DNA from 3 places in the Agarilytica rhodophyticola genome. Region 1 is predicted to be linked to each of the others. Evidence: predicted binding sites of a transcription regulator. Region 1 holds the regulator's gene; each other region holds the start of a gene.

Region 1 (8,275 bases):
GCCATACCTCGAATCACTACTGTCAGTGTTTGAGAGCCTGCAACGCCTCCCATGCTGGCGACAACAGGCATTAGTATCGCAAGTGCCACCACTTTATCTAGCGATTCTTGGAAAAGGCTGATAACTGCGGAGGCTAAAATGGCGGTGAGCAAATTTATACCCAGCCATATTGCGCGCCTTGGAATAGTACGCATTACCGGTGCAAAAGTATCTTCTTCTTCATCCAAGCCGGCAAGGCTCATAAGCGAGTGATCTGCGCCTTCGCGGATGACGTCTACGACATCGTCGATTGTGATTCTGCCAAGCAGTTTGCCTTGTTCATCCACCACAGGTGCAGATATCCAATCATTTTGTTCGAAAAGCTTAGCAACCTCATGATCCGGCAGGTTAGCCTGTATGGCATTAGTGTCGGTCACCATCACTTCGCGTACCGTTGTATTGGGATCTGACGTTAGAAGTTTGGCGAGAGGTAGCAAACCTAAGTATTGGTCTTTACGGTTAACCACAATGAGAGCATCCGTTGATGGCGGCAGCTCTACGTGTCGACGTAAATAGCGCAGTACAACATCTAGAGTAAAACGTGGGCGTATTGTTATTGTATCTGTATTTGTTAGGCCGCCTGCGGTATCTTCGTCATAAGCTAAGACCGTTTCCACGCGGTTGCGATCCTGATCGCTCATTGCCGCCAGCACTTCTTGAGTCACTTTTTCTGGCAATTGTTGCAGTATATCTACAACATCGTCTGTCTCAAGGCCCTCTGTTAGCTCTACCAGCTGTTCTGCATCCAGGTCACGGATAAAGTTTCCTTGAATGTCTTCGGGCAGTTCTTCTAGTACCTCACCGATAACATCTTTATCTACTAGATCCCACACAACTTTACGCGAAGGAGGGGGAGAAGACTCAAGTAGGCGAGCAATCTCTACAGGACGCAAGCTATTTACCATCTTGGCTATCTGCTGCAGAGTACCGCTTCCTAGTAGCGTCTGTACTCTGGCCAAGTGGGTTTGGCTTTTGGTCTCTTCGGTAGCTTGTTGCATGTAACTCTTTATAGGTTGTAGGCTATCTAGGTAATAGGTTATCTAGTAATAAGTTATCTAGGTTTATATCTAAGTTATATCCGAGTTATGCCTCGGTGTTTCCTTACATTTGCTGGCACTAGCCTTATATTAAGGCGCACACTATTTGCCGGTTTATTCTTCTTCGTCAAATCTATTATTAATCAATTCAACGAGTGCGGCCATGCTTTCTTCTGAGTCCTCACCTTCAGTAATTAACGTAATTTCGCTGCCCTTCGCCGCAGCTAACAGCATCAGAGCCATGATACTTTTGCCGTCTATAGTTTTGTCGGCGAAGCGAACTTTTACGCTACTGCTATATTTATTTGCTGTATTCGCAAAGCGTGTGGCTGCGCGCGCGTGTAAGCCAAGTTTATTAATGATTTCTATTTGCTGTTCGAACATGCATTAGCCATTTTTTAAGTTATTGTTTTGTAATTGTCGGTGACGAACTTGAACATCCTTATATGTTTCTTTTAAATTTTGATACAAGCGTTCGCTAATATACACTGAACGATGCATTCCACCAGTACAGCCAATTGCTACTGTGAGATAGCTTCGATTATTATTTTCAAATGAAGGTATCCATTTAGCAACAAATCCAGTGATATCGTTAATCATCTCCTCTACGCTATTCTGGCTCGACAAGTAATCTGCTACTTCAACATCAAGGCCAGTTTTGAGACGTAAACCTGGTTCCCAGTGAGGATTAGGAAGGCTGCGAACATCAAAAATAAAATCAGCGTCGGTAGGAGCTCCATACTTGAATCCAAAGGAACTGAACATAATTGACATGCTCTTGCTTTGGGGGCCAACGATGAGTTGTCGCATGGTGCTGCGCATTTCGTGCAAATTGAGAGCACTAGTATCGATGATAATATCGGCAAAACCGACAATAGGAGCAAGGATATCCCGTTCTTTTTCAAGTGCCTCATTAAGTCCAGTATTTTCATCCGACAAAGGATGGCGACGGCGAGTTTCACTAAAACGCTTGATTAATACATTGGTATGAGTGTCTAGATAGATAACTTTATAGTTTTCACGGGGGATTTGGGAGGATTTTAATATGCCCGAGAGAGTGCCTAAATCCTTGTCGAGATTTCTCGCGTCTATACCAATGGCAAAACGTTCCTTCTCTTGCTGATTTATATGCTCAATCAATGATGGCAACAAGGTGACGGGAATATTATCAATACAGGTAAACCCTTCATCTTCCAGTAGATGTAAGGCTGAAGTTTTGCCCGACCCTGAGCGACCACTGATTACTAAAAAGCTCATGACAGATCCCGCTTATATAGAGGTTAAGATGACGATGTTATCGCATCGAAAAGTGCATCATCAGATGATACGGAACGTATTGTGCTGACAAAATCAGCATCTTGTAAAAGTTGTGCCAAGCTTGCCAACGACTCTAGATGGCTACTCTCTGCATTTTCCGGTACTAACATTGCAAATATAATATCAACTGGCTTGCCGTCCACTGCGTCGAAGTCAATGGGGGATGCTAGTGTCATGCAGGCGCCATATGTATGACCGCCGGTATTAAAGCGGCAATGAGGAATTGCGATACCATCACCAATACCGGTTGTACCCAATTTTTCTCGGTTAATAAGACTTTGATAAAGTTCATCGACATCAAAGCCTTCGATATCGTTCGCAAAATTCTGTGCCAGTGTTTCAATCACACGCTTTTTACTGCCACCTTCAATTTTTGCCACTGTTCTCTTTGTTGAGAGAATGCTTTTAATTAACATAGATTCTTTGGTAGTTTTTTAAACAATTTTAATAATAAAGACTGCCATTTTATCAGTTTTATTTACTGTGTAACGAACACAATACACTGTGTGTTTAGCAATGATTATTTTTTATCTTATCCAGTACTATATAGATAAAACGTATACAAAATATGGAGTCGTGGGCGAATGGGCCAACTAGCCCCCTTAAAATAAAGATATACGTGTTTAGCTTGGCGTATTAGAAGATTGCTCAACTATATTTAGGAAGACATAGATGAATGTCGATTCAATAGTTTATTGCGCAAGCCAATACACAAAAATACAGAGTGCTCTATAACATTAAGACTAATAGTTTAAACTAGTCGTTTACGCTCGTTGGAAGGTGGAATGCCAAGTGACTCTCGATATTTGGCTATGGTTCTACGGGCAACTTTAATACCTTTCTCTTCAAGTATTCCTGTGATCTTCGAGTCACTCAAGGGTTTTCTGGCGTTTTCAGCAGCGATTAGTTTTTTAATAATGGCGCGAATAGCGGTTGAAGAGCATTCTCCACCTGCTTCTGTTGCTACATGGCTTGAGAAAAAGTACTTAAGTTCAAATATACCTTGTGGTGTATGCATATATTTTTGCGTTGTTACCCGAGAAATTGTCGATTCATGCATTTCAACAATTTCCGCAACATCGTGTAATACCATAGGTTTCATAGCTTCTGGGCCATGATCAAGAAAGCCCTGTTGCTTCTCAACGATGCATGTAGCCACTTTCAATAATGTCTCATTGCGGCTCTGCAAGCTTTTTAAAAACCACCTAGCTTCCTGAAGGTTATCTCTTAAAAAGGTATTGTCAGTGCTTGAGTCTGCTCTTTTAACTAAGGACGCATAATCATTATTGATGCGAATTCGAGGAGCTATTTCAGGGTTTAACTGCACTGTCCAACGATCATCTACCTTTTTAACAAAAACATCAGGTACCACATATTCGGTTGAGTCTGTGCCAATATGTTCCCCTGGGCGTGGGTTAAGCGTCTGAATGACTTTAATAGCAAGTTGCAGTTCGGCTTCTTTAATCTTCAATTTGCGCATTAACTGCTTGAAATCTCGATTGCCAAGTACTTCTAGGTAGTCTTCAATAATTTTACGGGCGTAATTAACGCCTGGTTCATTAGGATCATACTGGTTTAGCTGTATCAGTAAACACTCGCTGATATTTTGGCTGGCTACCCCTATGGGATCAAATTGCTGAATTCTGTGCAATACAGCAACTAGCTCATCCATCTCTAATTCTTCATGATGGGCTTGTAGGCCTGTGTATATATCATCCAAGGACTGACACAACATACCATTGGGCTCTACCGCATCTATGATAGCCTCGGCAATTTCTATATCTAGATCCGACATTGGTGTTAGATTGAGTTGCCAAAGTAAGTGGTCTTGGATTGTCTCGGACGAGGTGCGACGAGATTCAAAATCCATATCTTCGTTATCGTTTCTCGAAGCGCCGGGGGATGATGATGCTTGGTAGACATCATCCCAATTGGTATCAACCGCCAGCTCATTGGGAATGGTATCACTCCATTCGCTATCTAGACGCGCTTCTTCATTCGAAGAGTTTGGATTTTCATCGCTAGAGTTAGTGCTTTCGCTATTTAAAGAAGAATCGTTAGGTTTGGCAAAATCTTCCGAAGGAGAAGAGTCAGCCCCTTTTTCCCCTGAATCGTTGTCTGAGCTACTGGATTCATCAGATATCTCTAACATAGGGTTAGAGTCCAGCGCTTCCTGAATCTCTGATTGCAAATCTAAGGTTGATAGCTGAAGAAGGCGAATCGCTTGCTGCAACTGGGGAGTCATTGTAAGTTGCTGACCCAGCTTTAGTTGAAGAGATTGCTTCATATGCGCTAACACTTGCCCCGGTTGATTGTATGTTATGTGACAGCCGCTTGATTCCATTTAGGAAAGCAGACCCTTATAAGTTTAGACTGAGCGAGGCTCTCAGGCAACGGTTTTGCGTTAAAAATAAAGCAAACATTGTGCCGTATATAGGTCACTGCTTGAGCAATTTGTCAAGTATTAAACTCAAAACAATTAGGCTTAGTGTCAGATATGGCCTAAAGCTGAAAATGCTGTCCTAGATAGACTTCCCGCACTTTTTGGTTATTGAGTACGGTGGCGGCATCGCCATCAGCAATGATGTGGCCTTCGGATACGATGTAAGATTTCTCGCATATATCGAGCGTTTCTCTAACATGATGATCGGTAATGAGAACGCCAATGTTTTTGGCTTTTAGTTGCTGGATGATACCTTTGATATCACTAACTGAAATGGGATCGACGCCAGCAAAGGGCTCGTCAAGTAATATAAAATCTGGTTCTGTGGCTAACGCTCGTGCAATTTCTACGCGTCGGCGCTCGCCACCAGATAGCGCCATCCCGAGGCTATCTTTAATGTGAGTGATGTGAAACTCTTCCAGTAGCTTATTTAGAATTTCTTGCCGTTGCTTACGCTTTAAGCCTTTGCGAGTCTCCAATATCGCCAAGATATTTTGGCTGACCGTAAGTTTTCGAAACACCGAGGCTTCCTGGGGTAAGTAGCCCAGACCGCGCCTTGCCCGGCCATGCATGGGCTGGCGAGTGACATCTTCACCATTGATAAAGACTTGGCCTCGATCTGCCCTTACTATGCCAGCGATCATATAAAAGCAGGTTGTCTTGCCCGCGCCATTAGGGCCGAGCAAGCCCACAACTTGTCCTTGGTTTACCGACACTGAGACATCGATAACCACTTGTCTGCCTTTGTAACTTTTTGCGAGATGTTTAGCTTCTAATTGCGACATTAAGACGACTGCTTATTGATATGCTAGTTGGTTATTATGTTGTTTTATTCTGTATCTTCGAGAGGGGGCGAGGAGGTTTCATTTTCCTCTGTGTCTACCGTCTCGTTGCTTTCTTCTTCATTTGAATCAGAATCGATGATGTCTTCTTCAGGCTCGGATTCTATGCTGGAATTGTCTTCTTGCCCTTCCTCGCCATTGATAGACTCTAAGGTTTTTGGTGGGATAACCATGCGCACCCGCTCTTTGGTGCCGTCTGCAGAAGTTTTTCCACCTGCTTTTACTAACGCTTTTTTCACATCGTATTCAATACGATTACCGCTTAAACTTGTGCCATCTTGGTCAAGAGAGGCGTTTTCAATAAGAAACAGCGTCTCGTTTGACGCTGAGTATTCAAGTGTATTGGCCACAGCGGTAACCGGAGGGCTGTTTTCTTTCGGGGTTTGTTGAAAACGGGCGGGGTTACCTGTTGCCACAATTTTTTTGGCAGAGTCAACCTTGCCTTTTTCGAATTTACCGTAGTAAACCACTTTACTAGCATTGATTTTAAGGCTGCCTTGCTGCAAAACCACATTACCCAAGAACGTTGTTGTTCCTGCTCGGATATCAAACTCGTGTGTGTCAGCATCGATGAACATCGTCTGTGTGTCATCGTCTGGTAGTGTCCAGGCATTGGTTGCTAATAACACTGCTAGAGAGATAAATATAAATTTAAGTTGGATCATAGAGTCCACGAACTTTAGATAATAGCTTTAATTTTTGTGCGACAAAATCAGCATGAAGGCCTGTGCCTTTGATTTCTACGCTATCAGAATTTATTTTTACAGCTTCAGCTGTTTCAGCGACCTTGCCTATTGGATCAACGTTTAACCTCTGTGTGGTAATGGTGGTGGTAATACCATCGGCATCTGTATGCTTCACGACTACATTATTCCACAATTCTATACGCTCATTTAGGGACGTTATTTTGCCTTTATTCGCTAATACAAGCCAGGGTTCCTTGTCCTGATAAAACACCAATTGGGGCTTATCTATCAAGGTGAAGATCTCTTGTGCTTCATCTTCATCCTGAGTTCGGTAGTGCTCCAACTTGACTGCATCAAAGGTGTAACTTAGACCGCCATCATCCTGGAAATGTGTTGTTGTTGTATTGCGAGCGACTGCGAAAGGCACAGCATCCACTTCTGTGTGTAATGCCGGCGATGTGCCTAAAATGCGAGGTGGCGAGTCACCAAAGTATATAATGGCGGATAATAGCGCCAAAATAAATACAATGTACAGACTAGTTCTAGTCACTTAAATAAACCTCAAGTGCTGAGTCAAACGTGCCTTGCGCAAGCATTATCATATCGCATACTTCTCTCACCGCACCATCACCGCCTTTTTTTGTTGTTTGCCAATGGCTGCGTTTCGCTACTTCCGGATGGGCATTTGCAACACTAATACTTAAACCTGCACGTATCATGACTGTCAAATCAGGGTAGTCATCGCCTACGTAGGCGATGTCTTCATAAGCACATGGAAAGTCTTCTTGTAACTCTCGTAGTGCATCAAATTTATCCTCTCGGCCCTGTTTCAATAAATGAATACCTAAGTCTTTTGCCCGCCTAGCAACAATCTCACTCGTTCTGCCTGTAATAATTCCCACTTCCACACCTGATCGGCGGAGCATCTTAATGCCGTGCCCATCTAATGTGTTAAACGATTTGATTTCGGAGCCGGTGCTAGAAAAATATATTTTACCGTCAGACATTACGCCGTCGACATCCAATAGCAGCAGTTTAATTTTGCTTGCTCTGGCCATTATTTCACTATCTTGTATTTGCATTGGATTGCTCATTATTTAAATAATTCCCGCTCGCAATAAGTCGTGCATATGTAAAACTCCAATCACTTCCTGTTCATTATTTTTAACTACTAGGGCAGTAATTTTGCGTGTTTGCATTATCCCCAATGCTTCGGCAGCAAGCATATTTTGATTTATCGTCTTGGGGTTTTTTGTCATAACTTCGCCAGTCTCAAGGCTATTAATATTCAAACCTGCCTCTATCGCACGGCGAAGATCGCCATCGGTAAAAATACCCATCAGCTGCTGGCTTTGGCTTACTACAATAGTCATTCCGAAGCCCTTTGTTGTCATTTCGCTGAGAGCTTCTTTTAACGGTGTGCTTGCCGTCACTTTGGGAATCTCTGTATCTCCATGCATCACATCTTGTACACGCAGTAAAAGCTTTTTCCCCAATGCGCCGCCGGGATGAGAAAAGGCAAAATCTTCAGCAGTAAACCCTCTCGCTTCGAGCAGGGCGACGGCTAGAGCATCGCCAAGAGCTAGTGTTACAGTTGTACTTGATGTAGGAGCCAAATTTAGTGGGCAAGCTTCAGACTGAACACTAATGTCAAGGTTTACATGTGCCGCTTCTGCAACTGGAGAGTTGGGTTTGCCTGTCATACTAATTAGAGTAATGTCCAGGCGTTTTAGCATAGGTAGCAGTGTAACAATTTCAGCTGAAGCGCCTGAATTAGAAATCATAAGGGTAATATCATCTTTAGTGATCATACCCAAATCACCATGGCTAGCTTCACTCGGATGAACAAAGAACGCCGGTGTTCCAGTGCTTGCTAGGGTCGCGGCTATTTTTTTTGCGATATGTCCCGAC
Region 2 (8,275 bases), 1.7 Mb from region 1:
AGTCATGATAGTGCATGGGAATAAATACTGAGTTTCTCGCCACGCGTTGGGTAAGCTGCGCGATAACTACTGCATCGCCTCTTCTTGACACCAAGCGAATATATTGCATATTACTGATGCCGAGTTCTTTAGCGGCATCAGGGTTAATTTCCATATAAGCGGTGGGGCTAAATTTATTTAAGTTACCTAACTTGCCTGTTTTAGTACGTGTGTGGAAGTGTTCTACCACACGACCGCTGTTTAGCCAAAAAGGAAAATGCTCATCGGGTACTTCATTATTTTCAATGTAATCCATTGCCATAAGATTGGCTTTGCTATTCGCCGTGGGAAATACACCGTCGCCATATAAACGGGGATTTCCCTGCTCTTCCCCTTCACGCATTGGCCATTGAATGCCATTTTGCTTTTGGATTAAATCGTGACTCATACCAGAGATATCGAGATTGCGCTTTTCGCCTTTGGATAGCACTTTCATCTCATCAAAAATTTCTTCTGTCGTCTCAGGAAAATGAATCCCTTCAGCGTTCTTGTAACGTTTGGCAATTTGGTTAAAAATCCAGTGATCAGGCTTTGCCTCACCAGGAGGCTCAACAAACTTACGCACGATGTTAACTCGACGCTCAGTATTCGTTTGCACTCCCTCTTTTTCTCCCCACACTGCAGCAGGCAAAAAGGCATTGGCATAGTGTGCGGTTTCACAGTCAGCATAGCCGTCTTGCACCACAGTAAACTCTAATTTTTCCATCGCTTTTTTAATTCGTCCTTGATTAGCCATGGAAGTTAGAGGATTGGTCGCCACTACCCATAGAGCTTTAATTTGCCCAGACTCTATGGCAGGAAATATATCGGTCTGTTGCAATCCGCGCTTTTTCGGGAAAAATTCAGGGTCGACTCCCCAGAATTTAGCGATTTCATCTCTATGCTCAGGCTTTTCAAGTAAACGATAGCCTGGCAATCCTGAACAGGAAGACCATTCTCTAGATCCCATGGCATTGCACTGCCCGGTTATAGATAGACTGGTACCACCTGGAACACCGATATTACCCGTAATAAGGTTCAGGTTATTGATACCACATACACCATCACTGCCATGAGTACTTTGGTTGATTCCCATTGTCCAGATAGACATAGCAGAAGGTGCGTTGGCGTAGATACGAGCCACATGACGAATCATATCTTCATCGATGCCACATATTTTGGCGGCGGTAACAGGATCATACTTATCTACCACAGCTTTGAAGCTAGCAAAGTCATTGCAGTGAGCATCTATGTAATCTTGCTTTTGCAGACCTTCATGCAAGATTACGTGAGCCAAACTATTGAGTAATACAAGATCAGTACCCGGTGTAATAGGGAGATGAATATCGGCAAATTGCGCCAACATAGTTACACGTGGATCGACCACAATTAAAGGGAATTTACGTTTTTCTAGCGCCTCTTTTAAACGCCAATAAATAATAGGATGTTGCTCAGGGAGGTTTGAACCAAAAGCCATTAAGCAGTGGGTTTCCTCGAAATCAGCATAACAACCGGGAGGGCCATCAGAGCCAAACGAGCGCTTATAGCCAGACACAGCAGAAGCCATACACAACGTGGTATTGCCATCATAGTTATTGGTGCCGATAACACCACGCACTAGTTTGCCAAGGGTATAGAACTCTTCGGTCAACAGCTGTCCGGTAGAAACGACAGCGATACTATCGGGGCCATAGGTTTGTGCAATCCTCTGAAATTCACAGGCAACCTTATCTAGAGCTTCATCCCAACTTGCTTGTTGATAGGGCTCATACACCTTATCTCGCAATAACGGCACAGTGCCACGGCCACTAGAATCAGACAGTTCGTGTTCGAATAAGCCTTTAATACACAATTTCCCTCTGTTGACATCAGCACTTCCTTTACCACGACTGGTAACAGGTTTACCTTCAGAGTTAAGACCTACTTCAATAGTACAACCAGTGGAACAGTATCCACACACAGCATATTTCCACTCTTGCACTTGTTTATCGACGATTTTTATCGGCTTACGATTTTTTCGACCAAATAACACGCAACACCCCTGGATATTTTTATATGAGTTATTTTGGTGCTCTTTCTTTCAGTTAATCCTCTAAGCCAGAGTTATTGGATGTTTGGTACGCTGAAAAAAGCATCGATACGGAGCACTAAAAATTAAAAAGGCACCACCCAGGGGCTTTTTATGCCAAAACAGGGCTGAAATCCTTAATATGGGAAGATATCAACAAGAAATGTGCCACTAGGTCTGAAGTAAAGAGTCTTAACGGGAAAAGACAGAGAGTTTCGGAGTAGTAATAGAAGTAGAGATAATTGTGGACTGATTTGCGTTTTGTCGCAAAAATCAACATATTTTCTGGCAAGGGCTTTACCTTAGTACTATAAAAATATTAGATTCTAGGCTCACCTTCAAAACTGTTCGTCTATCGTAGGCTAGTACAAACACAATGGAATTAAACGCGTCATTACATTCATCTATTGCTTATCGCACAAATTTGCAAAACGCGAGTAATCGCGATCTGACTGATGACGCTAGCAGGCAAAAAAGCGCCCCAACACAAATCAATACCAATAGTGAACTGGATCACTCAAAAGGAGAGCAACGAGCGAGTACAGTTATCGAAGGTAATGTGCGAAACAGCAGGGTTGAAGTAGTCAATCAAAATGCTCGTTCAAACGCCAATAGAGTATTGCAAGAACCCGCCCGTGCCGAAATTATCCGCGAAAATGAAAATGACGTAACCGAGCTCAAGCCCCTCGTCATTAATCAATCCCAAAATCCAGCTACACGCGCCTTTGCCAGCGTAGCGACTCAAAATTCCGACTTTCGTCTCATCGACATATACGTTTAGCGTAAATTAATCCTACATTCACTTTTAATTAGGTATGATGAACCCCATTTAGAACATTTTGTCTTATATGGAGCCGGTCATCTCACCAATGAGCGGCCTTTTGCATAAATATCACTCAGACCTTTTAGGGAAATCCTAATGCGTAATATTATCGATAAAGCGTTTACCGCCGCTTTTTTGACCATTGCTGTGTCATCCTTTTCACATGGGGAAACACTTAACGAGATATATCAACAAGCACTCCAGAATGATCACCAGTTTAGAGCCGCAAAAGCTGCCTATCTTGCGGGCAAGGAAGAAAAGAACAGAGGCCGAGCAGGACTTTTGCCACAAGTAGTGGGTACGGCAAATAAAACCGAAGGTGAGCTCGAAGAAAGTGGTACTAGATTTAACCAACCAGTTAATACAGATCCCGCCGATTCAGAATCAACGCTATACCAAGTTGTTCTTACTCAGCCACTATTTGATATGGCTGCATGGCATACATACCAACGAGGCAAGTTAGATAGCAAAGTAGCACACGCTGAATATGAAGCTGCTCGCCAATTACTTATTAGACGTGTAGCGGAGGCTTATCTTAATGTGCTTTTAGCAGTCGATAACTTCGAGACTGCACGAGCAGAAGAAAACGCCAACTCCCACCAACTTGAGCAAACGCGTAAACGTTTTGAGGTAGGTCTAACGGCTATTACTGATGTTCACGAAGCTCAGGCCTCTTATGATAATTCACTGGCGCGCAGGTTATTACAAGAAGGTAATGTAGGGATTGCTTTTGAAGCATTAGAAGTGATTACCGGGCATAGCTATCGCTACTTAGCTCCGTTAAAAGAAGACTTCCCGATCAATCCGCCAAGCCCTATCGATCGTGAAGAATGGGTTCAATTTTCGATGGATAATAATTTTACTCTAGCTGCAGCTTCGCTGCGTTCTAAGTCTTCACAACAATCAGCGAAAATAGCTAGAGCCGGCCACCTACCTACTGTTGAAGCAAACTTAAGTTACTCTGATTCAAATGACGTCAATAACTTTTCTAATGTTGATAGAACAAGTAGTGGTGTATCTATAGATTTAAGACTTCCCATTTTCTCTAGTGGCGGCGTATCTGCAACACGTAGACAAGCAGCACAGCGCTACTACGAAGCCAAGGAAAATTATCTGCAAGCTAGACGAGATACCATTCAGAATGCACGCTCATCTCATTTGACCGTTGTCACCGACGTAGCTACTGTCAAAGCAAGAAGACAGGCTATTACATCAAGCCAGAGTGCTTTGGAAGCAACCCAAGCCGGTTATGAAGTTGGAACCCGCGATTTAGTAGACGTATTAATCGCCCAGCGCACATTGTATACCGCGCAAAGGGACTACTCTGACTCACTCTACACTTATATTCAAGATACACTGCGCTTAAAAGAAGTGGCCGGTATTTTAACTGAAAAAGATATTGTAGAACTGGATAACTGGCTGGATACAAGCCGTCAAGTCAATCGTGAAATTCAGTAAGTGATTTTACTGCTAAATTAGATAATATAATAGTACTTATCTTTTAATTAAGTATTTGCATACACCTCATACAGAACGCTCTTTAGTTCTCGCGATCAATACCAAACCATAGCCGCTCACGGCTATGGTCATTTCCTAGACTTTGTACTAAATTTCTGTAGCCCATAAAACGAAAGCACATTTAAAGCGCTCAACTATGAATACAAGCCGGGAAGTTAAAGTATCCTATTTAACTTCTATAGCATACATTTTTACCCACAATATATTGTTAACAAAAAAACATACACAATAAAATTTATTCAAAAATATAACATTTACCTATTTATGCACAAACATAAGTGAACTAACAAATAGATAGTGTCACCAACCAATCAAATAAATATATTTAAATTAGTTAATAAGACGACATTTAATAATATCAACAAAAATAGGTTCAGCGAAAAATGTATAACTACCGCCAAAATATTGGGCCATCTCAAAGTGGCCATTCGAGGTTATCGGGAACTACCTCTCCAGCTCAAATACGAAAAGCCCAACAAACAAATTCAGCTTCTGAAACTCAACCACTTTTCATACAAAATGCATCCTCATCTCTTACACAAAAAAACGAAAGAGCATCATATTTTATTGACAAAGAAACAGCGAATGAAATTGCAGAGATGAGATCACCGATAAGCACCCCAAATGCAAAAAAATACCAAGGGGTTGACAGAGTAAATAAAGAACTTCGGCATATTGCTTCAGCTGTTTTTACCGCAGCTAAATCATCGGGCTTAAATATGGTAGAAGTTCAATGTTCAGTATTAGATGGTACTTTACATATCTCATCAAACTTTCACAGTGACAAGATAATTCAATCACTTCAGGAGTCTCTTAACAAAGACTATCGTGCCGAAGAAAAAAGCTATAGGCCCGCAGACTTCAACGATTGGGAAGATGTATATGATAGCCGAGAACATAGGCACGCAACAAAACTTAATGATTTTGTAGACTCCGATAGCCGCATGAAAAGCATCGTCAGGAATATGCGAAGAGAAATACGGCAAGATGTAGGTGTTCCTCACAATACCAATCTCAATAACGAAGAAATCGCTAGTCAAGCAGTTAATATGTTAAAAGATATTAGAGCTGCACTCGTGAAGCTGAAAGATGGCGATTCTAGCAGCATAATGATACATGCCCCTTTAAAGTCTAGCGCTGATGAAAAAACAAGGGAAACCACACACGCGGAACAAAATATACAAGAGTATATTGCAACGCAAGGCCAACAGGCACTCCAATCTGTAAGAAAAAATCATGGCATAGAAGACACATCTAATGTCATCGTTCCAATGGCAGGAAGATTCGTCGCATGTGCAACATGTAATGAAGTTGAACATGTGGCAAAGTCTTCCGAGAGAGGTTTCTTTAACCCTGAATCCAACCAAGCTGTATTGCATCGGGCAACATCTCGAGTTGGCCGTGCATTTCCAGGAGAGAGACAATATATCGCTCATAATACTCTAAGTTCAGATTCACACGAAGCTATATCAAGAGCTAAGGATATAGCCCATCAATTTGCATTAGGAAAGAGCGGGAATCTATCTTCTCATCATAAAGAACTAGTGACACCTTATTCTTTTGACACAGATAGCGATTCTGATCCAGAAGATAAAAAGCCTAGGAGGCCCGCAAACAGCTAGGCTTTTTCCAAAGTATTATAGAACCTACCTTCTTGCATGATAATTAAGCTTAGAGAATGTACGGGTCAGTTTTTTACAATTTACACATACTGACCCGCACAGTAACCACTAGCCCAAGCCCACTGAAAATTAAAGCCTCCCAGCCAACCTGTTACATCTAATACTTCACCAATAAAATACAAACCCGAAACTTGTTTAGCTTCAAATGTTTTAGATGAAACTTCATTGGTATCAACACCGCCTCGTGTGACTTCGGCTGTTCGATATCCTTCTGTTCCAGGAGGGATGATCTGCCAGCGATGAAAACATTGTGCGAGCCTTTCGATTTCATCATCGTAATATTGATTGACTGGTTTATTAACGAGATGGCGTTCAAGCCATGTGTGAGCAAAACGTTTAGGAAAATATTTTGCTAATAGATTTTTAAGTTCTGACTTATTTCCACAAGCACGCCACTGCGCTAATAATTCGCTAATATTATCTCCTGGTAAAAAATCAATGGTGACACTTTCTCCAGCATGCCAATAGTTGGAAATCTGTAAAATAGCAGGCCCACTCAAACCACGATGCGTAAACAATAAAGCCTCGCGAAAACTTTGTTTACCACAAGAGACCTCTACATCAACAGATAAGCCAGATAAGTTACTCGCAATTTTCAACCACTCATCGTGTAAAGTGAATGGAACTAGTGAAGCCTGGGTAGCAGTACATGTGATATTAAATTGTTTGGCAATTTCGTAACCTTTGCCACTAGCTCCCATAGTAGGAATAGACAAGCCTCCGGTTGCCACAACCAGTGACTGGCAGCGTATTTTTCCCATATCGGATATAAGTAAAAAGCCATTATCCGTTTGTGTAATGGCCTTAACTGCACACTTAGTTTTAATTTCCACATTGGCATTGCGACATTCTTCAAGAAGTATATTTAGTATATCTCGTGAAGAATTATCACAAAATAATTGGCCCTTTGTTTTCTCATGATAAGCTAAGCCATAACGATCAATAAGTTCGATAAAGTCAGAAGATGTATAGCGGCTTAGGGCTGATTTACAAAAGTGCAGATTATCTGATAAATAGTTACTTGCATCGATATTGAGGTTAGTGAAATTACAACGCCCCCCTCCGGACATTAATATTTTCTTACCAACTTTATTAGCGTGATCAAGAACAAGCACATTACGCCCCCTGTAGCCAGCAGTTGCTGCACACATAAGCCCAGCGGCTCCTCCTCCAAGAATGACACAATCCACATGTATTACTTTGCTGCTCAAACTTTCCTCTACCTATATATCGTTCTAACGCCTGATGATCTAATGCCATAATTAGACATAAATTAGAATAATTTTGCCATATTTATACTCAGATGTGCCTTGATTGAGTGATTTAATATTTTCCATAAGCCCAAAAACTCTACAACAGGAAAATATTATGTGCTTTGATCGACGCAAACCCCCTAAGCATTTGATTATTAAAGATGACTATCATTCAGACAAAAATTTTGGCTTCGGCTGGATTTTGGCAGCGGTAGTTATCCTGCTCGCAGGTATGTTTATTTCTATCGCAGTGAACGCGCAGGGCCCAACACAATTAGTAATGAGTGGCAGTCCATAAGACGCTAACTGCATCAAATAGATATCAGATCTAAAATCGATAACGATACGTGTTTGATTTAGACTAGAGCCTGTTAGCACTAACAGCTAATAATCCTCAGGTGGCGGAGCTACTCGCAATACTTCAGATAAACTGGTTAGGCCCATAGCAACCTTATGTGCACCGGATAATCGTAATGTCCTCATGCCTTCTCGCATGGCCTGTTGTCGCAGCTTAATTAAATCACAATCATCACTTATGAGCTGCTTTAGATTCTCGCTCAACATTAAGATTTCGTATATCCCTTGTCGGCCTAGAAAACCAGTGTTTCTGCACTCTAAGCAACCAACAGGCTCACACACACTTTTAGGGCGATTTACTTTCCAAGGTTTAACCAAGTCATCCCAATCTTTGCTCTTTACTTCTGAGGTTTTCTTACAATGAGGGCAAAGTGCACGTACTAAACGTTGGGCCATAATACCCAGTAAAGTAGATTTAATCAGATAACTGGGAACACCCAGATCCAAAATCCGCGAAATCGCTGTCGGTGCATCATTAGTATGCAGAGTCGATATTACTAAATGCCCAGTTAACGCCGCTTGCACTGCCATTCTTGCCGTTTCAACATCACGGATT
Region 3 (8,275 bases), 3.3 Mb from region 1:
TTCTTTAAGATATAAAAATAGTATCAGGACGTTGGTTAAAATTATGAATTCTGCCCCCGCTAAAAATACTGATAGCCCTCCGTCACGCGAATACAATATGATGGACAAGGACTTTCGTCGTATTCAAAAGATCGCGTTTAATCTTACTGGTATTACCCTTAGTGATCAAAAGAAAAATATGGTTTATAGCCGCATCGTTAGACGTTTGCGAGCCCTTAAACTTAATAGTTTTTCAAGCTATTGCGATCTTATCGAGAGTGAAGGCAATACAGAACTTACTGATTTCATTAACGCTATTACTACTAATCTAACTTCATTCTTTCGAGAAAATCATCACTTTGAATATCTCAACGAAACTGTTATTCCAGACCTTATAAAAAAGAATGCTGGCACACGTAGAATTCGTATCTGGTCTGCTGGTTGTTCTACGGGTGAGGAGCCTTATTCCATTTCGATGGTGTTAGATCATTTCACTCACATTAGAAAATGGGATGTAAAAATTCTGGCGACCGACCTCGACTCCAATGTTGTGGCTACCGCTAGGGCTGGCCATTATGCAGAGGATAGGGTTGATGGTATCCCCAGCCAATATAAAAAATACATTAACTTTAATAAGGCTGATGGTAGTGGCCAAGTGAAGCCTGAAATACAAAGCCGAATTCAGTTTAATCAATTAAATCTCTTGCATGACTGGCCGATGAAAGGACAGTTCGATGTAATCTTTTGTCGTAACGTGGTTATTTACTTCAATATTGATACTCAAAAGAAACTGTTCGATCGTTATGCCAATATTCTCACAACGAATGGCAAACTATTTATTGGCCACTCTGAGAGCCTTCATAATGTTACCGATCGTTTTACATCACTAGGACGAACGATTTATGAGAGAAATAGATAATGTCACTAAAACAAAAAATAACAACGCCCACACTTCCCGGCTTTGAGCATATTAATCGTTATTGGGATCCGCGGATGAAAATGCCGACGGCAAAAATAAAACCGGGGGAGTGCTATGTTAGTAAGACGGGTGAAATTATCGTAACCGTGTTGGGTTCTTGTATTTCAGCATGTATTCGAGATAAGAGAATAGGCGTTGGTGGTATGAATCATTTTATGCTGCCGATACAAGATGGGCAGGCTGCATCTGCAGCCATTTCAGCCGAGTTGGCCTATGGCAACTGGGCGATGGAATACCTGGTCAATGAAATACTGAAGCAAGGTGGTAACAAAAGTAACTTTGAGATAAAGATATTTGGTGGCGGTAAGGTGATGGCTAATTTTTCCTCTATTGATGTGGGAGCCCGCAATATCGATTTTGTGACCAATTTTCTTCACCAAGAAGGGCTTTCTATAGACGCGCAAGATGTGGGTAGTACTTGCCCACGTAAAGTAATGTATTTCCCTGATACCGGGTCAGTCAAGTTAAAACGTTTGCAAACGCAAAATAACGACACCATTCAGCGTCGTGAGAAAGAATACTATGACTCCATGAACAAAAAACCCGATACCAGTGGCGATGTGGAATTATTTTAATCAATTTTTTTTAGACAAGAGAAGATATTTAACATGTGTGCTGTGAAGGTATTAATCATCGATGACTCTGCCCTTATTCGTGCATTGCTGACGGAAATTTTCGAGTCTGATTCACGCTTTAAGGTTGTTGCCGCTGCTGAGGATGCCTATCAGGCTCGTGATCTCATCAAGAAGCACAACCCTGATGTTCTCACTCTCGATATCGAAATGCCTAAAATGAACGGCATTATGTTTTTACAAAACCTGATGCGTTTAAGGCCTATGCCAGTGGTTATGATTTCCACACTGACGCAGCAGGGAGCACCGGTCACTTTAGAGGCCCTTGAGCATGGCGCGGTGGATTTTGTTCCTAAGCCCAAAAGCGATGGCTCTGGAGGATTGGAGAGTTGTCGTCAAACCATTCTTGAGAAAGTCTGGCATGCATCACGTGCCAATGTTCGACCTAAAGCTACTAAAAGGGAAAAAGAAAAGCTGGTCGAGGAGGCAAAAAGAAATAATTCTTTGATCGGGCGCAAGTGTTTGCGTACCGATTTTCTTTGTGCAATAGGAGCGTCTACTGGTGGTACTGAAGCGATTAAAGAAGTGATAACATGTTTACCTGAAAATTCACCGGCAATCGTAATCGCCCAGCATATTCCCGGGACCTTCAGTGCGTCTTTTGCTCGCAGAGTAGATAATGCATCGAAGATCAATGTTTACCAAGCAGAGGATGGTCAGCCGATTAAATCTGGTTGTGCTTATATTGCTCCGGGAGATGCACATTTAAAAGTTGTCTTGGCGGCTGGATCTTATATCTGTAAACTCGACAATAGCGGACCAGTTAATCGACATATGCCATCTGTGGAAGTGTTATATGATTCCGTACTGGAAGCGTCTGGTGGCAGAAATACCATGGGGGTGCTGCTAACAGGCATGGGAGCTGATGGGTCAGAGGCATTGCTGCGTATGAAACAGGCAAATTGCGTGACCGTTGCTCAAGATGAGGCTTCTAGTGTGGTTTGGGGAATGCCTGGGCATGCTGTTAAAATTGGGGGAGCAGAAAAAATATTGCCACTTAATCGAGTGGCTTCGGAAATATTATCTGTAGCCTTTAGATAAAATTGAGCTATGCTTTTAGTAAGCGTAATAATTGAATTCTAACTTAGGATACGTTTTATATGTCGATAACATCATGTCTTTCTGATAATGGTGAAGCGTTAACAATATCTATTGAAGGACGATTCGATGCCTCTTCTCTAGAACAGTTTAGACGTAGCTTCGAAAATGTTGATTCCGATAATATTCAGCGCTACGTAGTTGATTTGGCAGAAACCGTTCATTTGGATAGTTCGGCCTTAGGTATGTTGCTCGTATTACGTGATCACGCAGGTGGAGATAAAGCCAATATTGTTATTGATAATTGTTCGCCAGAAGTAAAGAAAATATTTGCCATTTCCAGCTTTGAGCAACTGTTTGTCATCGAGTAATAGGCCGCAGGAAAGCAGGGGATAGACGTTGAATAACGAGCCTCAAGATTCTCTTAAAATTCTTATTGCAGAGGATTCTGCATCTGATCGATTTATTCTTGAAACCATTGTCGCCAAAGCTGGCCATATCCCTATTGGTGTAGCCGACGGCGAACAGGCACTTACTGCTTTTCAGGAGAAGTCCCCTGACGTGGTGCTGCTGGATGTTCTGATGCCAAATATGGGAGGCATTGAAGCTGCCAGGAAAATACGGGACATGGGCAATGAGGATATGGTGCCCATTATCTTTCTGACATCGTTAAAAGATCAGGCCGACTTGGTCGAATGTCTAGAAGCCGGTGGCGATGATTTTATTCCTAAACCATATAATCCAGTGGTATTGCAATCGAAGATTAAGTCGTTTGGTCGTCTTCGAAGAATGCACACCACTTTGTTAAATCAAAAAGCGCAGATTGAAGAGCACAACCGCCATCTAATTCAAGAACAAACCGTCGCTAAACAAGTATTCGATAAAATTGCACCGACAGGTTGCCTGGATATGGGCAACATTCGTCATTACATGTCGCCCTTGGCTGTGTTTAACGGCGATGTCCTGGTTTCTGAATTCAGTCCCAATGGTAACATGGTCGTCATGTTAGGCGACTTTACAGGGCACGGCCTACCAGCGGCCATTGGCTCTATGCCGTTGGCGTCAACTTTCTACGGTATGGTGCGCAAGGGTTTCAGTATGTCTGATATCTTGCGAGAAATTAATCAAAAGTTAAACGACATTTTGCCAATAGGTTTTTTCTGTTGCGCCATTTGTGTCGATATCAATTTCAAGGAGCGGCGCATCAAAGTATGGAATGGCGGCTTGCCCGAGGCCTTTCTGTATTTGAAAAGCACAGGAAAATATGAACTTTTGGCATCTAAAAACTTACCATTAGGCGTGCTGCCGAGTAAGAGTTTTAATGGCGAAAGTCAAACCTTCCAGCTGGATTATGGTGATCGTTTGTATATGTGGTCAGACGGTGCCTTTGAAGCGAGAAATCAAGCGGGCGAAATGTTCGGCGAAGAGAATTTACACCAAATTTTTTACGATAATATCGGAGATAAGGATTTATTCGATAAGGTGTTAAATAATGTGCAAGCACACATTGGCTCAACGGAGAAAGATGATGATATGTCACTGGTCGAAATTGAGATGCAAGATGTGGATGTTGTCGCGAAAGTCGACCAATTTATGGAAAAAAATCAAGGCTGTCTCTCCGACTGGTATATGAATTTTGATTTGCCTGAAAATAGCCTCAAAGAGTTCGATCCACTGCCACTATTAATGAATATTATTTCTGAGGTGCCAGGTCTAAGGCAACATCGAACCCCCCTATACACGGTGCTTGCTGAACTATATTCCAATGCCCTTGAGCATGGTGTTCTCGGTCTAAAATCCGAACTGAAGTCCTCCCCAGGAGGCTTTGCTTCTTACTACAACGAGCGCACAAAACGATTGCAGGAACTGGTTGCAGGGAAGGTCAGTTTTCAGCTTTCTCATACTGCCAATGGCAATGGTGGCTATCTTAATATTCGAGTGAAAGATTCAGGTGAGGGCTTTACTGTTAAAAAAACCGAGAATAAAGGTGTTAGCCAGAACCTTTATGGACGTGGGCTCAGCCTGATACAATCGCTCACCAAAAGTATAGAAATCCATGAACCGGGTAACGATATCGAAGTGGTGTATTACTGGGAGCGTGAAGACTAGTCGTTTTATATATGGCACTATTTCTACTTGAGTCGGTTTGCTAGTACGTATGCACATAGCACATAGATAGGATAAGACAGCAGGCACGCCGAGAAAATGTAGAGTTGATCCAACAATAAATCCTCATATAAAAATTTAAACCGCAAATATCATGTCACACAACAGGATTGATCGCGACAATCTCGCTATGTTACAAGAGTTACTCGGCGAGAAATTTAGCGAACTTATTTCTACCTACCTCAATGACTCTCAGCCGCGCTTGGCTGCTCTAGCCGTTGCCTTTGAGAAAAACGATATGACAGAGCTGTGTCATCAAGCTCACGGCCTTAAAGGAAGCAGTCGCAATCTTGGCATAAACCCTCTGGCGGATCTTTGTGAAGAGATGGAGAGACAGGCGCGCCAAGGCAAGGTTGAAAATGCTATGCAACAAATCGCCGCAATTGAGCAAGAGTTTGCCGCTGTCGAGTTGATTTTGAAAGACCTTGTTTGAGCATTATCACCTAAGGCCTATTTATGGGCTTATTCATAGCCTCTTCCACAATATGAATATGGCACAAGCTTTGCTCCCTTAATAATGTGAGCAACGAGCTGTGCATCATGTGAAGCAGTGAAATTATACTTTCGTATTATTATTTATATTGTGAGGGATAAAAATGAATCCGCTATTGCCTTTGGTGAATCTCAATGAGCAAGAACAAATTATTATTCAATCCCAACGCGCAGAACCCAATTTAAATCAGAGTTCTAATGATGGTTTCAAACAGGCGATGGACTCTCAAACCAAAAAAAATAAGGTAGAACGCTCTGACAATAATACAGCAGACAAAAAACCCGCTGAGACAGATCGAAAAGATAATTCTGTGGAGCAAAGCGAGAGCGATAATACTACAAAAGAAGTTGCTGCCGATAGTAAAAGTAATGATACATCTGATAAGGATTCTGATGAGTCTGCAGGTGCCCAAACTGACGCTGCAAAAGATAAACGAGCTACTTCCTTGGATGAGAATTCTGCTGACACTAATGTTGACGAGGCTGAAGAGGTGGCTTTGACTGCTGTCGATGTGACAGATGACATCACATTAAATATTAACACCCAAGTCGAAACCACTAGATCGCCTCTAAGTACTGGTATCAATGCCAGTGAACTTGAGCTTAACTCGAATGCGTTAACGGCCAGTGCTCCTACTGTCGATAGAGTGTTATCGCAGGAGGCACAGACTTCGCAAATTATTGATCCCCAGAAACAAACATTGACTCACTCAAATAATGTGCAAATAGCCTCACAACAGAGTACGCTAGACTTACAATCTAAGGCGTTAACACCAAGTCAATTTCCACTTACCCAGAGTAATACCAGTGTAAAACAAAACCTTCCTGGTATTGGTTCTCAACCTTTGGTTGAAAAAAACGTTGTTATTCTCGAACCTAGTGATAAACCACAATTAAAAGCAGATACTAGTACTAGCGTTGGTGTCTCCAATATGGAGAAGAACCTTTTATTGCAAAAAGATGTTGTGACGGTAAACAATGAATTAACAACATCTCTTAAAGATGGTCGAGTAGAATCGTCACTAAATAAAAATGCCAATATTCATGCATTTGTTAATCATACCATCACAGGGTCAGGCACAGATACATCCAACCTCTTATCGTCAAAAACTGGACGTGTGCAATTGCCTGTAAATATTACTTTTGGCCAAAGTGGTTGGAGCAATATGGTAGCTGAGCGATCTGCAATGATGGCTTCGCAAAATATTAAATTTGCAGAGTTGCAGTTAGATCCACCTGAGCTAGGCCCGTTACAAGTCAAAGTCAGTGTTAGCCAAGATCAAGCAAGTGTGAGTTTCGTAGCGACAAATGCCCAAGTACGCGATTCTTTAGACCAAGCACAAGCTAGGCTCCGCGAATTACTTGACGAGCAAGGACTAAATCTCGTGAATGTTGATATCTCTGGTGATTCATCGGATCAATTTGGTAGTCAACAAGAGGGCGAAGGTGGTCATGCAAAAGGACAATTGGCTAGTAGCATCCAAGATGAGGATACTGATGTGCCAAGTATACAAATACACCATGAATACGGTGTTGATCATTATGTTTAAGTTGCTTAGAAAAATTCTTACTAACACTTAATTTTAGATGTACCCGTTCTAAAAACGCCTCAAGAGCGCTTCTAAATAAATATACTACCTACTATCTTTCGTAATATTCATTGCGTTAGTACTTGAAAAAAGTGCTAACGTTAGTGTCATTGTAATTTTCTTTACCATACGATTAGTCTGGTGGCTAAATATATTGTCCTGATATATTTATCTGTCGTATCTTAAAATACAGCGCTATTGTGTTAAACGGCTTGATTTCAAGGAGCTAGCGCGAATCTATCGACACGCGGCAGTGCATCCATCCATCGCTATTAACCGGACATATATTGCCGCCGGAATAATAATGTCTGAGTTAAAACATAATGAGCAAAAAGTATAGTCAGACCTCTGGCATATCTCTTGCTTTTTTGGTTAATAAAAACGTTATGACGAATATTTGACATGGCAGAAGAGCAAGAAAAAGACGGCGAAGGCGAAGCTGATGCTGGATCAGGTAAAAAGAAAATAATTTTACTTGTAGTCTTGGCAATAGTTTTAATTGGTGCATCAGTTGGCGGCACATTAGCTGTTCTATCTATGACGGGTGATAAAGAGGAAATGGCAGCAGAAGGTGAGGGCGGCGAAGAGGAAGTAGAAGAAGTTATGGCGCCGGCAATATATTACGCACTTAAACCGCCAATTATTGTGTCCTTTGATTCAAGAGGAAGACAAAGGCTTATGCAAGCTGAAATTACCTTGCTAACTCGAAGTGAAGCTGTTGTTGCCAATATCGAAACGCATATGCCGATGATTCGCAATGCTCTGGTGATGTTAATTGGTGGGCAGTTATTTGAAGAAATTCAAACGGCGGAGGGCAAGGAATTGTTGCGAGTGCAGTGTTTACAAGAACTACAGCGTTTAATGGAGAAAGAGACGGGGGAGCCCGGTATTGAACAAGTGCTATTTACCAATTTAGTGATGCAATAAAACTATTTATTGAAGATTACAGCGAAGAGTAGGCCGTGCAAGACTTATTATCACAAGATGAAATTGATGCCTTATTACATGGTGTCGACGATGGCGATGTTGAAACAGAAGGTGAAGAGGGTGGCGAAGGTGTTGCCTCCTATGACCTGACCAGCCAGGATCGTATCGTACGCGGGCGTATGCCCACTTTGGAAATGTTAAATGAACGTTTTGCCCGTTATACGCGCATTAGTATGTTCAATTTATTAAGACGAACAGCGGATGTTTCTGTTGGTGGAATTCAAATTCAAAAGTTTGGCGAATACGTTCATACCCTTTATGTTCCTACAAGTTTAAATATGGTGAAATTTCGCCCGCTAAGAGGAACGGCTCTTATTATTTTAGATGCTAAGTTAGTCTTTAAATTAGTGGATAACTTTTTCGGCGGGGATGGACGCCACGCAAAAATTGAAGGTCGTGAATTTACCCCCACA

What was found. The regulator sigma-54, encoded in region 1, starts transcription at its own class of promoters, with help from an activator protein. The targets are predictions, from matches to a motif close to TGGCACANNNNTTGCNNT.
Region 2: the regulator sigma-54 is predicted to act here: its motif matches at 2,240-2,257, upstream of BVC89_RS25455 (molybdopterin oxidoreductase family protein).
Region 3: the regulator sigma-54 is predicted to act here: its motif matches at 5,287-5,304, upstream of BVC89_RS17790 (flagellar hook-length control protein FliK).

What each region holds. Positions count from the first base shown of each region.
Region 1 is NZ_CP020038.1:926,943-935,217, forward strand. It holds gene mgtE (magnesium transporter) at 1-1,037, opposite strand, end outside; gene BVC89_RS03930 (HPr family phosphocarrier protein) at 1,191-1,460, opposite strand; gene rapZ (RNase adapter RapZ) at 1,464-2,333, opposite strand; gene BVC89_RS03940 (PTS sugar transporter subunit IIA) at 2,357-2,809, opposite strand; gene BVC89_RS03945 (RNA polymerase factor sigma-54) at 3,145-4,680, opposite strand; gene lptB (LPS export ABC transporter ATP-binding protein) at 4,896-5,621, opposite strand; gene lptA (lipopolysaccharide transport periplasmic protein LptA) at 5,666-6,343, opposite strand; gene lptC (LPS export ABC transporter periplasmic protein LptC) at 6,330-6,914, opposite strand; gene kdsC (3-deoxy-manno-octulosonate-8-phosphatase KdsC) at 6,907-7,458, opposite strand; gene BVC89_RS03970 (KpsF/GutQ family sugar-phosphate isomerase) at 7,462-8,275, opposite strand, start outside.
Region 2 is NZ_CP020038.1:6,152,628-6,160,902, forward strand. It holds gene BVC89_RS25455 (molybdopterin oxidoreductase family protein) at 1-2,050, opposite strand, end outside; gene BVC89_RS25460 (hypothetical protein) at 2,463-2,867, shown strand; gene BVC89_RS25465 (TolC family outer membrane protein) at 3,006-4,367, shown strand; gene BVC89_RS25470 (hypothetical protein) at 4,811-6,049, shown strand; gene BVC89_RS25475 (BaiN/RdsA family NAD(P)/FAD-dependent oxidoreductase) at 6,130-7,320, opposite strand; gene BVC89_RS25480 (hypothetical protein) at 7,478-7,660, shown strand; gene tfpB (type IV pilus assembly ATPase TfpB) at 7,747-8,275, opposite strand, start outside.
Region 3 is NZ_CP020038.1:4,242,266-4,250,540, reverse strand. It holds gene BVC89_RS17820 (CheR family methyltransferase) at 44-898, shown strand; gene cheD (chemoreceptor glutamine deamidase CheD) at 898-1,533, shown strand; gene BVC89_RS17810 (protein-glutamate methylesterase/protein-glutamine glutaminase) at 1,567-2,631, shown strand; gene BVC89_RS17805 (STAS domain-containing protein) at 2,691-2,999, shown strand; gene BVC89_RS17800 (SpoIIE family protein phosphatase) at 3,028-4,737, shown strand; gene BVC89_RS17795 (Hpt domain-containing protein) at 4,889-5,227, shown strand; gene BVC89_RS17790 (flagellar hook-length control protein FliK) at 5,391-6,836, shown strand; gene BVC89_RS17785 (flagellar basal body-associated FliL family protein) at 7,278-7,802, shown strand; gene fliM (flagellar motor switch protein FliM) at 7,838-8,275, shown strand, end outside.